2 regions of the Pantoea sp. B65 genome follow, and region 2 is predicted to be linked to the other one. Evidence: riboswitches for the same ligand, from Rfam matches in the RefSeq annotation. Region 2 holds a riboswitch; the other holds the start of a gene.
The links. Region 2 has a riboswitch for thiamine pyrophosphate ahead of thiB (thiamine ABC transporter substrate binding subunit). Riboswitches for the same ligand answer to the same signal wherever they lie in the genome.

Region 1: it holds a riboswitch for thiamine pyrophosphate, as region 2 does, so the genes downstream of both, thiM (hydroxyethylthiazole kinase) here and thiB (thiamine ABC transporter substrate binding subunit) in region 2, are expected to answer to the same signal.

What each region holds. Positions count from the first base shown of each region.
Region 1 covers NZ_JAHXPU010000039.1:171,479-175,676, forward strand. The annotation lists gene hybO (hydrogenase 2 small subunit) at 1-952, opposite strand, end outside; TPP riboswitch at 1,595-1,697, shown strand; gene thiM (hydroxyethylthiazole kinase) at 1,732-2,526, shown strand; gene thiD (bifunctional hydroxymethylpyrimidine kinase/phosphomethylpyrimidine kinase) at 2,523-3,323, shown strand; gene fbaB (class I fructose-bisphosphate aldolase) at 3,493-4,198, shown strand, end outside.
Region 2 covers NZ_JAHXPU010000023.1:203,971-208,168, reverse strand. The annotation lists gene JWF83_RS10965 (sugar efflux transporter) at 1-502, opposite strand, end outside; gene sgrR (HTH-type transcriptional regulator SgrR) at 765-2,426, shown strand; TPP riboswitch at 2,582-2,689, shown strand; gene thiB (thiamine ABC transporter substrate binding subunit) at 2,737-3,723, shown strand; partial or broken gene thiP (thiamine/thiamine pyrophosphate ABC transporter permease) at 3,699-4,198, shown strand, end outside.

The sequences.
Region 1 (4,198 bases), on a different contig from region 2:
GGGTAGGGTTTGCCACATTCGCCAGCTGTGAGATACCTTTTTTGAAGCCCACGCCCTGCTCGTTGCAGCCATAGCAGGGATGCCCGATGCCGACCGGCCAGATACCGCCGCCGATGTCGCAAAACTGGAGCGTCGGACAGTTGCCATAGGTTTCCGGCCCCTTGCATCCCAGATGATAGAGACACCAGCCCTGACGATGGCCTTCATCGCCAAATTCTTTGGCAAAACGGCCAGCGTCGAAATGTGGACGGCGTTCGCAGTTTTCGTGAATCAAACGGCCATAGGCAAAGGTAGGGCGTCCCAGCGCATCCAGTGTTGGTGGTCGCTGCCAGGCAATAATATGGGCGACAGTGGCCAGAAAGTTGTGCGGGTTCGGCGGACAGCCGGGAATATTGATCACTTTTTTTCCCGGTAATGCTTCCTGCAGACTTACTGCGCCCGTCGGGTTGCTGCCTGCGGCCGCGACGCCGCCCCAGGAAGAGCAGGAACCGATGGCGATAATCACCGCCGCGTGTTCCGCCACTTCACGAATATGCTCGACAATCGGTTTGCCGGCTATCATGCAGTACACGCCGCCATCTTTGAGCGGAATAGATCCATCCACCACCAGGATATATTTCCCCTGGTATTGCCTTATCGCCCGGTGTTTGTTTTCTTCCGCCTGTTCGCCAAATGCTGCTGACAGCACTTCGTGATACTCAAGCGAAATGGTATTCAACAACAGGTTTTCAATCGTCGGGTGGGTTGCGCGCAACAACGACTCGGTACAGCCGGTGCACTCCTGCGCGCCAATCCACACTACCGGCGGGCGCTGTGGCGAACTGATGGCGCTGGCGAGCTCGGCGGCTGCGCTGTTCGCCAGCCCCATTGATGCGGCAAGTGCGGCACATAGCTTCATAAAATCACGGCGATTAATGCCATGATGGGAAAGGATGGTATTTTCCCCAGTCATTTTTATTATTCTCCCATATCCGGAGTCAGTCTTGCCAAATTGAACGTGAAGAGCAGCAGGATGACTACCGGACGCCCTCAGAGCGCTTACGACAGTAAGTGACTGGAGGAGATTAACGTAGCCAATCCACCTGCAACCTGAACGATGACTGATACGACAAGGAATAAAGAGTGGATATAGTAGGGAGGAAATTAATTTAACAAGCTTGATCTTTATCAAATATTGGCGGAACAGGCTGGTTATTTTAGTTTTATTACTACCGATGTAATAAATGTGATGATTTATGCATATTTTTTTATTTTCTCAATATTTACTATTGAAATGAGAGTCGCTCTCAATAACTATTTATTCTCGCGCATTTGCCAGCCGTTGAGGGTCTGTTAATAATTGATATATGAAAAATATAATTTTAATCTATTGATAATTATGAATATTTAAATTAACCCTGATGGCGTTTTAATGTTAATTATCACAACGATTAATAAGAATCAATGCATGGCGTTCGAAGAAATATTTTGAATTATTTACCTGGCGCGATAGCAACAACGAAATTAGGCACAACTTCCTCGCGTAATCGAACCGACGCCAGGGTCAGGCTAACGCTTGCGTAAATCTGGTCGCTTCCTTATGCTGGCGGAGTAAGAACTTGACTCGGGGTGCCGTTTCTTTTCACCGAACCGGCTGAGATACACCCGTTGAACCTGAACTGGATAATGCCAGCGGAGGGAAGTCAGATGCCTGAGCGCATCGCCTTCTTGATCGCCGGTTGGGAGTTGTATATGAATTATCAACCTGACCCGGTTTCTGGCGCCATTGTCGCCGAATCCCTCGCTCTGTTTCGTCAGCATGCGCCGCTGGTGCACTGTATGACCAACGATGTGGTGCAAACCTTTACTGCTAACGTGCTACTGGCGCTTGGCGCGTCGCCTGCGATGGTGATCGATGCTGAGGAAGCGGCGCAGTTTAGCGCTATCGCCGATGCGTTGTTAATCAATGTCGGTACGCTAACCCGCGATCGCGCCAGCGCGATGCGCGCGGCAATTGACGCCGCTGTGCAGGCGCAGAAACCCTGGACGCTGGATCCGGTCGCCGTCGGCGGCCTGCGCTTTCGTAGCGAATTTTGTCAGGCGCTGCTGCTGCAGCGTCCGCGTGCCATTCGCGCTAATGCTTCAGAAATTCTGGCGCTGGCGCAGCAGGTCGGCCAGGGGCGCGGCGTCGATAGCTTACACGATTCCGCTGCGGCGCTGAGCGCGGCGCAACAGCTGGCGCGCAGCAGCGGTGCGGTCGTCGCGGTAACCGGAGTGGTCGACTATGTCACCGACGGTGAGCGTACGCTGGCGGTGCCCGGCGGTTCGGCGCTGATGACGCGGGTGGTGGGAACCGGCTGTGCGCTTTCGGCGGTGGTGGCGGCTTTTGCCGCGCTGCCTGGCGATAGCCTGCAGCATATCGCCAGTGCCTGCCGGGTGATCTCCTGCGCCGGTGAACGCGCGACCGCCACGGCCAGCGGGCCGGGGAGTTTTATTCCTGCCTTCCTCGACGCCCTCTGGCAACTGGATGCGGAGGCGCTGCAATGAAACGAATTAATGCTTTAACCATCGCCGGCACCGACCCCAGCGGTGGCGCCGGTATTCAGGCTGATTTAAAGGCGTTTTCCGCGCTGGGCGCCTATGGCGCCAGCGTGATCACCGCACTGGTGGCGCAGAATACCCGTGGCGTGCAGTCGCTGTACCGTATCGACGCGGAGTTCGTCGCGGCACAGCTCGACTCGGTACTGTCGGATGTGCGTATCGATAGCGCCAAAATCGGTATGCTGGCGGATAGCGATATTGTGGAAGTCGTCGCCGGGCGTTTACGCCAGGCGGCGCTGCCATGGCTGGTGCTCGATACGGTGATGCTGGCTAAAAGTGGCGATCCTCTGCTATCAGTGATGGCGATTGAAACCTTGCGCCAGCGCCTGCTGCCTCTGGCATCGCTGATCACCCCTAATTTACCGGAAGCGGCGGCGCTGCTGGATTGCCCGCCGGCGCGCAATGAACGGGAGATGTGCGCGCAGGGGCGCGCGTTGTTAGATCTGGGCTGCCAGGCGGTACTGATTAAGGGCGGTCATCTGTCTGAGCAGGAGAGCCCGGACTGGCTGTTTACCCGCCAGTATGAGCAGCGCTTTAGCGCCCCGCGCGTGCCGACCCGCCATACCCATGGCACCGGGTGCAGCCTGTCGGCAGCGCTGGCGGCACTGCGCCCGCGCCATGATAGCTGGTCCGCCACGGTGGATGAGGCTAAGCAGTGGCTGCAGGGGGCGCTGGAACATGCGGATTCGCTGGAGGTGGGGCAGGGGATTGGCCCGGTGCACCATTTTTATCGCTGGTGGTAGGCAGTACTGCCTGCATGAGATTTTTTTGCTGCGGATCGTTCTGAAAAATGGTGTCAGCAATTTGCGTTAAGGGGGCGATTGGGTCCAGGCTGTGGTAGGTCGGCGCAGGCCGGCGGTCGGGCTGAAGGCTGAAGCTGTTTGGCCCATCACTCATTTTCCAGGAGCTAACATGACGGACATCGTACAGTTATTGGGCAAAGAAGCTGACCACCTTCTGCAACATCGCTGCATGACCATTCCAGCGGAAAGCCTGTATTTGCCAGGCGCGGATTTTGTTGATCGGGTAATGATCGATAACAATCGTTCTCCTGTGGTACTACGCAATATGCAGACCCTGTATAACACCGGCCGTCTGGCGGGCAGCGGTTATCTGTCGATTCTGCCGGTGGATCAGGGGGTGGAGCACTCGGCTGCGGCGTCATTTGCCGCCAACCCGCTCTATTTTGATCCGAAGAATATCGTCGAGCTGGCGATTGAAGCGGGCTGTAACTGTGTGGCTTCAACCTATGGCGTGCTGGCATCGGTGTCCCGGCGTTATGCGCACCGCATTCCGTTTATGGTGAAACTGAACCATAACGAGACCCTCAGTTATCCGACCCAGTACGATCAGACGCTGTATGCCAGCGTCGAACAGGCATTTAACCTCGGTGCGGTAGCGGTCGGCGCCACGATTTACTACGGTTCCGAACAGTCGCGCCGTCAGATTGAAGAGATTTCCGCCGCCTTCGAACGCGCCCATGAGCTGGGAATGGTGACGGTACTCTGGGCCTATCTGCGTAATAACGCCTTTAAAAAAGACGGTACCGATTATCATGCCAGCGCCGATCTGACCGGCCAGGCAAACCATCTGGCGGCCACCATTGGCGCTGATATCG
Region 2 (4,198 bases):
AATTCAGCGCCAGAGCAAAGGAGAGGGGTGGCCCGATAACCCACGCCAGCGACAGCTGCGCACGCATCACCGAACTGAACATCACCACTTCGCGCGCCGAACTGTCGGCATACTCGCGCGCCAGAGCAAAGATCTGCGGCATCGCCACGCTGGCCAGCGACGACAGAAACACCCCCAGCGTAATCAGCGTCAGGTAGTGACGGTTAAAGGCGAACAGTACGGCATTAAGTAACGCCATCCCGCAGCAGAACAGAATCAGCATACGCCGGTCGCCGCGGTTGTCGGAACGCTTCGCCAGCAGCAAACTCACCGCGATACCGGCAATCGCATTGACGGTATAAAACAGTCCGACCCAGAACGGGCGCACGGCCACTTCACGGGATAAAAACAGACTCAGGGTCGGCGCCTGTAGTGCGCCGGCGACCCCAATCATAAAGGAGACCACCATAAAGGCGAGGTAAACCGGATTAATGCGACGGCGGCGGGTAAGCAGCGATTTCATGCCTTGATCCTTGCAGGATGAAATAGGGATCATCAAATAAAACAACAAAACGAATAAGAAGCGTAGACGTAACCATAGCGAAAAGAAAAAAGCCAGCAACATAAAGTCGCTGGCAGGTCAAAAAAAAGCACCATACTCAGAAAGGGATGGTTGAGCACATCTTTAAACGATCCGGATGCCTCCCGCTCTTCCATCTGCCGCTATTATCGCCATAATACAGGAAATGAAAAACTGATAGCTTTCACCGCGGAGTTCCTCTTTTATGTCCTCTCCCCGCCTGCGCCAGCAATTTATTCGCCTGTGGCAAAGTTGTAACGGTCAGTCACACGAAACCACACTGAATGAACTGGCGCTGCAGCTCAGCTGTTCCCGCCGTCATATGCGTAACCTGCTGAACGCCATGCAGGCCGAGGGCTGGCTCGAGTGGCAGTCAGAGGCCGGACGCGGCAAGCGCTCGCTACTCAGCTTTCTGTATACCGGCCTGGCGCTGCAACAGCAGCGCGCCGAAGATCTGCTGGACCAGGACCGCATCGACCAGCTGGTGCAACTGGTGGGGGATAAAAACCAGGTGCGTCAGATGATTACCTCGCATCTTGGCCGCAGCTTCCGCCAGGGTAAGCATATTCTGCGCGTACTTTACTATCGTCCACTGGTGAATTTATTACCCGGTTCGCCGCTACGACGCTCAGAAACCCATATCGCCAGACAGATATTTAGCAGCCTGACGCGCATAAATGAGGAAAACGGGGAACTGGAACCCGATATTGCGCACCACTGGCAACAGATCTCGGCGACCCACTGGCGCTTCTATCTGCGACCGGCGATTCATTTTCATCATGGCCGCGAACTGGAGATGGAAGATGTGATCGCCACCCTGACGCGGCTTACCAGCCAGCCGCTCTTCAGCCATCTGAGCGTGATTGAATCTTCCCCCCCCTGGGCGCTCGATATTCATCTCAGCCAGCCGGATAACTGGCTGCCCTGGCTGTTAGGTAGCGTCAGCACCATGATCCTGCCGCGCGAATGGCCGACCCTGGCGGATTTTAGCCGTCAGCCAATCGGCACCGGACCCTACTCGGTAGTCCGCAATCAGCAGTCACAGTTAAAAATTCAGGCATTTGACGACTACTTCGGTTATCGCGCGCTCATTGATGAGGTGGCAATCTGGGTTCTGCCGGAAATTACTGATGAACTGGTCTATTCCGGCGTCAAACTGCAGGGTAACCAGCAGGATGAAAAGTCGGAAGAGAGCCGCCTTGAGGAGGGCTGCTATTTTCTGCTGTTTGACCAGCGCTCCGAACAGGGACGCAATGAGCAGGTGCGGCGCTGGATCAGCTATATCTTTAACCCGATAGCGATGCTGAATCATTCCGGTATCGGCTACCAGCGCTACTGGTTTCCCGCTTACGGGCTGTTGCCGCGCTGGCATCACCGTCGTGATATGACGCCAGCCAGTAAACCGGAAGGGCTGGAAACCTTAACCCTCACCTGGTACAGCGATCATATTGAGCATCAGGGGATCGCCAATGCGCTGGAGCCGATTCTGGCGGAATATGGCGTCAAACTGATCACTCAACAGGTGGACTATGACAGCTGGTATCGCGGTGATGCGCAGAGCGATATCTGGCTGGGTAGCGCCAACTTCACCCTGCCGTTAGAGTTTTCGCTCTTTTCCTTACTGTATGAAATTCCGCTGCTCCATCACTGCGTCAATATTGACTGGGAAAGTGATGCGCAACGCTGGCGTCAGCAGCAGCTGCCGCTGGCGGAGTGGAGTAAGCAACTGGTGGACAGCTACAGTCTGCACCCGCTGTTCCACCACTGGTTATTGCTGGAAGGCCAGCGCAGTATGCGTGGAGTGCGCATGAATACCCTCGGCTGGTTCGACTTTAAATCCGCCTGGTTTGCGCCGCCGGAATCATGACGCTTTTGTTGCCGGGCAGAAATCACTAGAATGGGCCGTTCTCAACGGGGTGCGGAAAAACCTTGTGTGGCGCAGGCGGCATACCTGCCGTCATTGTGGCTACGGAAAATCTTTGGCGCGGGCGGCATAAATGCCGCCTCGACACCCAATGATTTACAACACGGTAGGGGAGCCATTTATGGCTCCCGTCAAATTTCCGCTGAGACAGACCCGTCGAACCTGATCCGGTTAATACCGGCGTAGGGATTTGAGATTGCCCGTCACTCAGATCCTTTGCGACTCATAAAACTTCTCTTCAGGAGAGCGCAAAGTGTTAAAGAAAACCCTGCCATTACTGTTACTGCTGGCGACACCGGCTTTTGCCGCCAAACCGGTTCTGACCGTCTATACCTATGACTCCTTCTCAGCGGACTGGGGTCCCGGCCCGGCGGTGAAAAAAGCGTTTGAAGCCGACTGCAACTGCGAACTGAAATTCGTTGCTCTGGAAGATGGCGTTTCACTGCTGAACCGCCTGCGCATGGAAGGCAAAAACAGCAAAGCCGATGTGATCCTCGGCCTCGATAACAATCTGGTGCAGGCGGCGGAAAAAACCGGTCTGTTCAGCCCGGCCAAAGTCGATACCGGCGCGCTGAAAATTCCCGGCGGCTGGCATAACAGCACCTTTGTACCTTACGACTACGGCTACTTCGCCTTTGTCTATGACAAAACCAAAGTTAAAAACCCGCCGAAAAGCCTGAAAGAACTGGTCGACAGCGATCAACACTGGAAGGTGATCTATGAGGATCCCCGCACCAGTACGCCGGGCCTTGGCCTGTTGCTGTGGATGCAGAAAGTGTATGGCGATCAGGCGCCGCAGGCCTGGCAAAAGCTGGCGAAGAAAACCGTTACCGTCACCAAAGGCTGGAGCGAAGCCTATGGCCTGTTCCTGAAAGGCGAAGGCGACCTGGTACTGAGTTACACCACCTCGCCGGCTTATCATCTGATTGAAGAGAAGAAAGATCAGTACGCCGCTGCCGACTTCGCTGAAGGCCACTATCTGCAGGTCGAAGTGGCTGGCCAGCTGGCCAGCAGCAAACAGCCGGAACTGGCGCAGCGCTTTATGAAATTTATCGTCAGCCAGCCGTTCCAGCAAACCATCCCGACCGGCAACTGGATGTATCCGGTGATCGACAGCAAACTGCCGGACGGTTTTAGCACTCTCAGCGTGCCAAAAACCGCGCTGGAGTTCAGCTCGCAGCAAGTCGCCGATAAACGTAGCCAGTGGATCAGTGAATGGCAACGCGCCGTCAGCCGCTAATTGCTGGCTGGATGATCCCCGGCGGCCTGGCAGCGATACTGCTGGTCGCCGTGGCGCTACTGGCGCTTGGCGCTTTGTGGTTTAACGCGCCGGAAACCGACTGGCGCGTTATCTGGCACGATCGCTATCTGTGGCACGTACTGGGTTTCTCCTTCTGGCAGGCGCTGCTATCCGCGCTGCTGTCGGTGATGCCGGCAATACCGCTGGCGCGCGCGCTTTACCGGCGGCGTTTTCCCGGACGCCATGCGCTGCTGCGCCTGTGCGCCATGACGCTGGTGCTGCCGGTACTGGTGGCGGTGTTTGGCATCCTGAGCGTCTATGGCCGCGAAGGCTGGCTGGCGCATCTGTGTCAGCTAATCGGTATTGATTACCGCTTCTCCCCTTATGGCCTGCAGGGCATTCTGCTGGCCCATGTATTTTTTAATCTGCCGCTGGCCACCCGCCTGCTATTGCAGACGCTGGAAAATATTCCTGC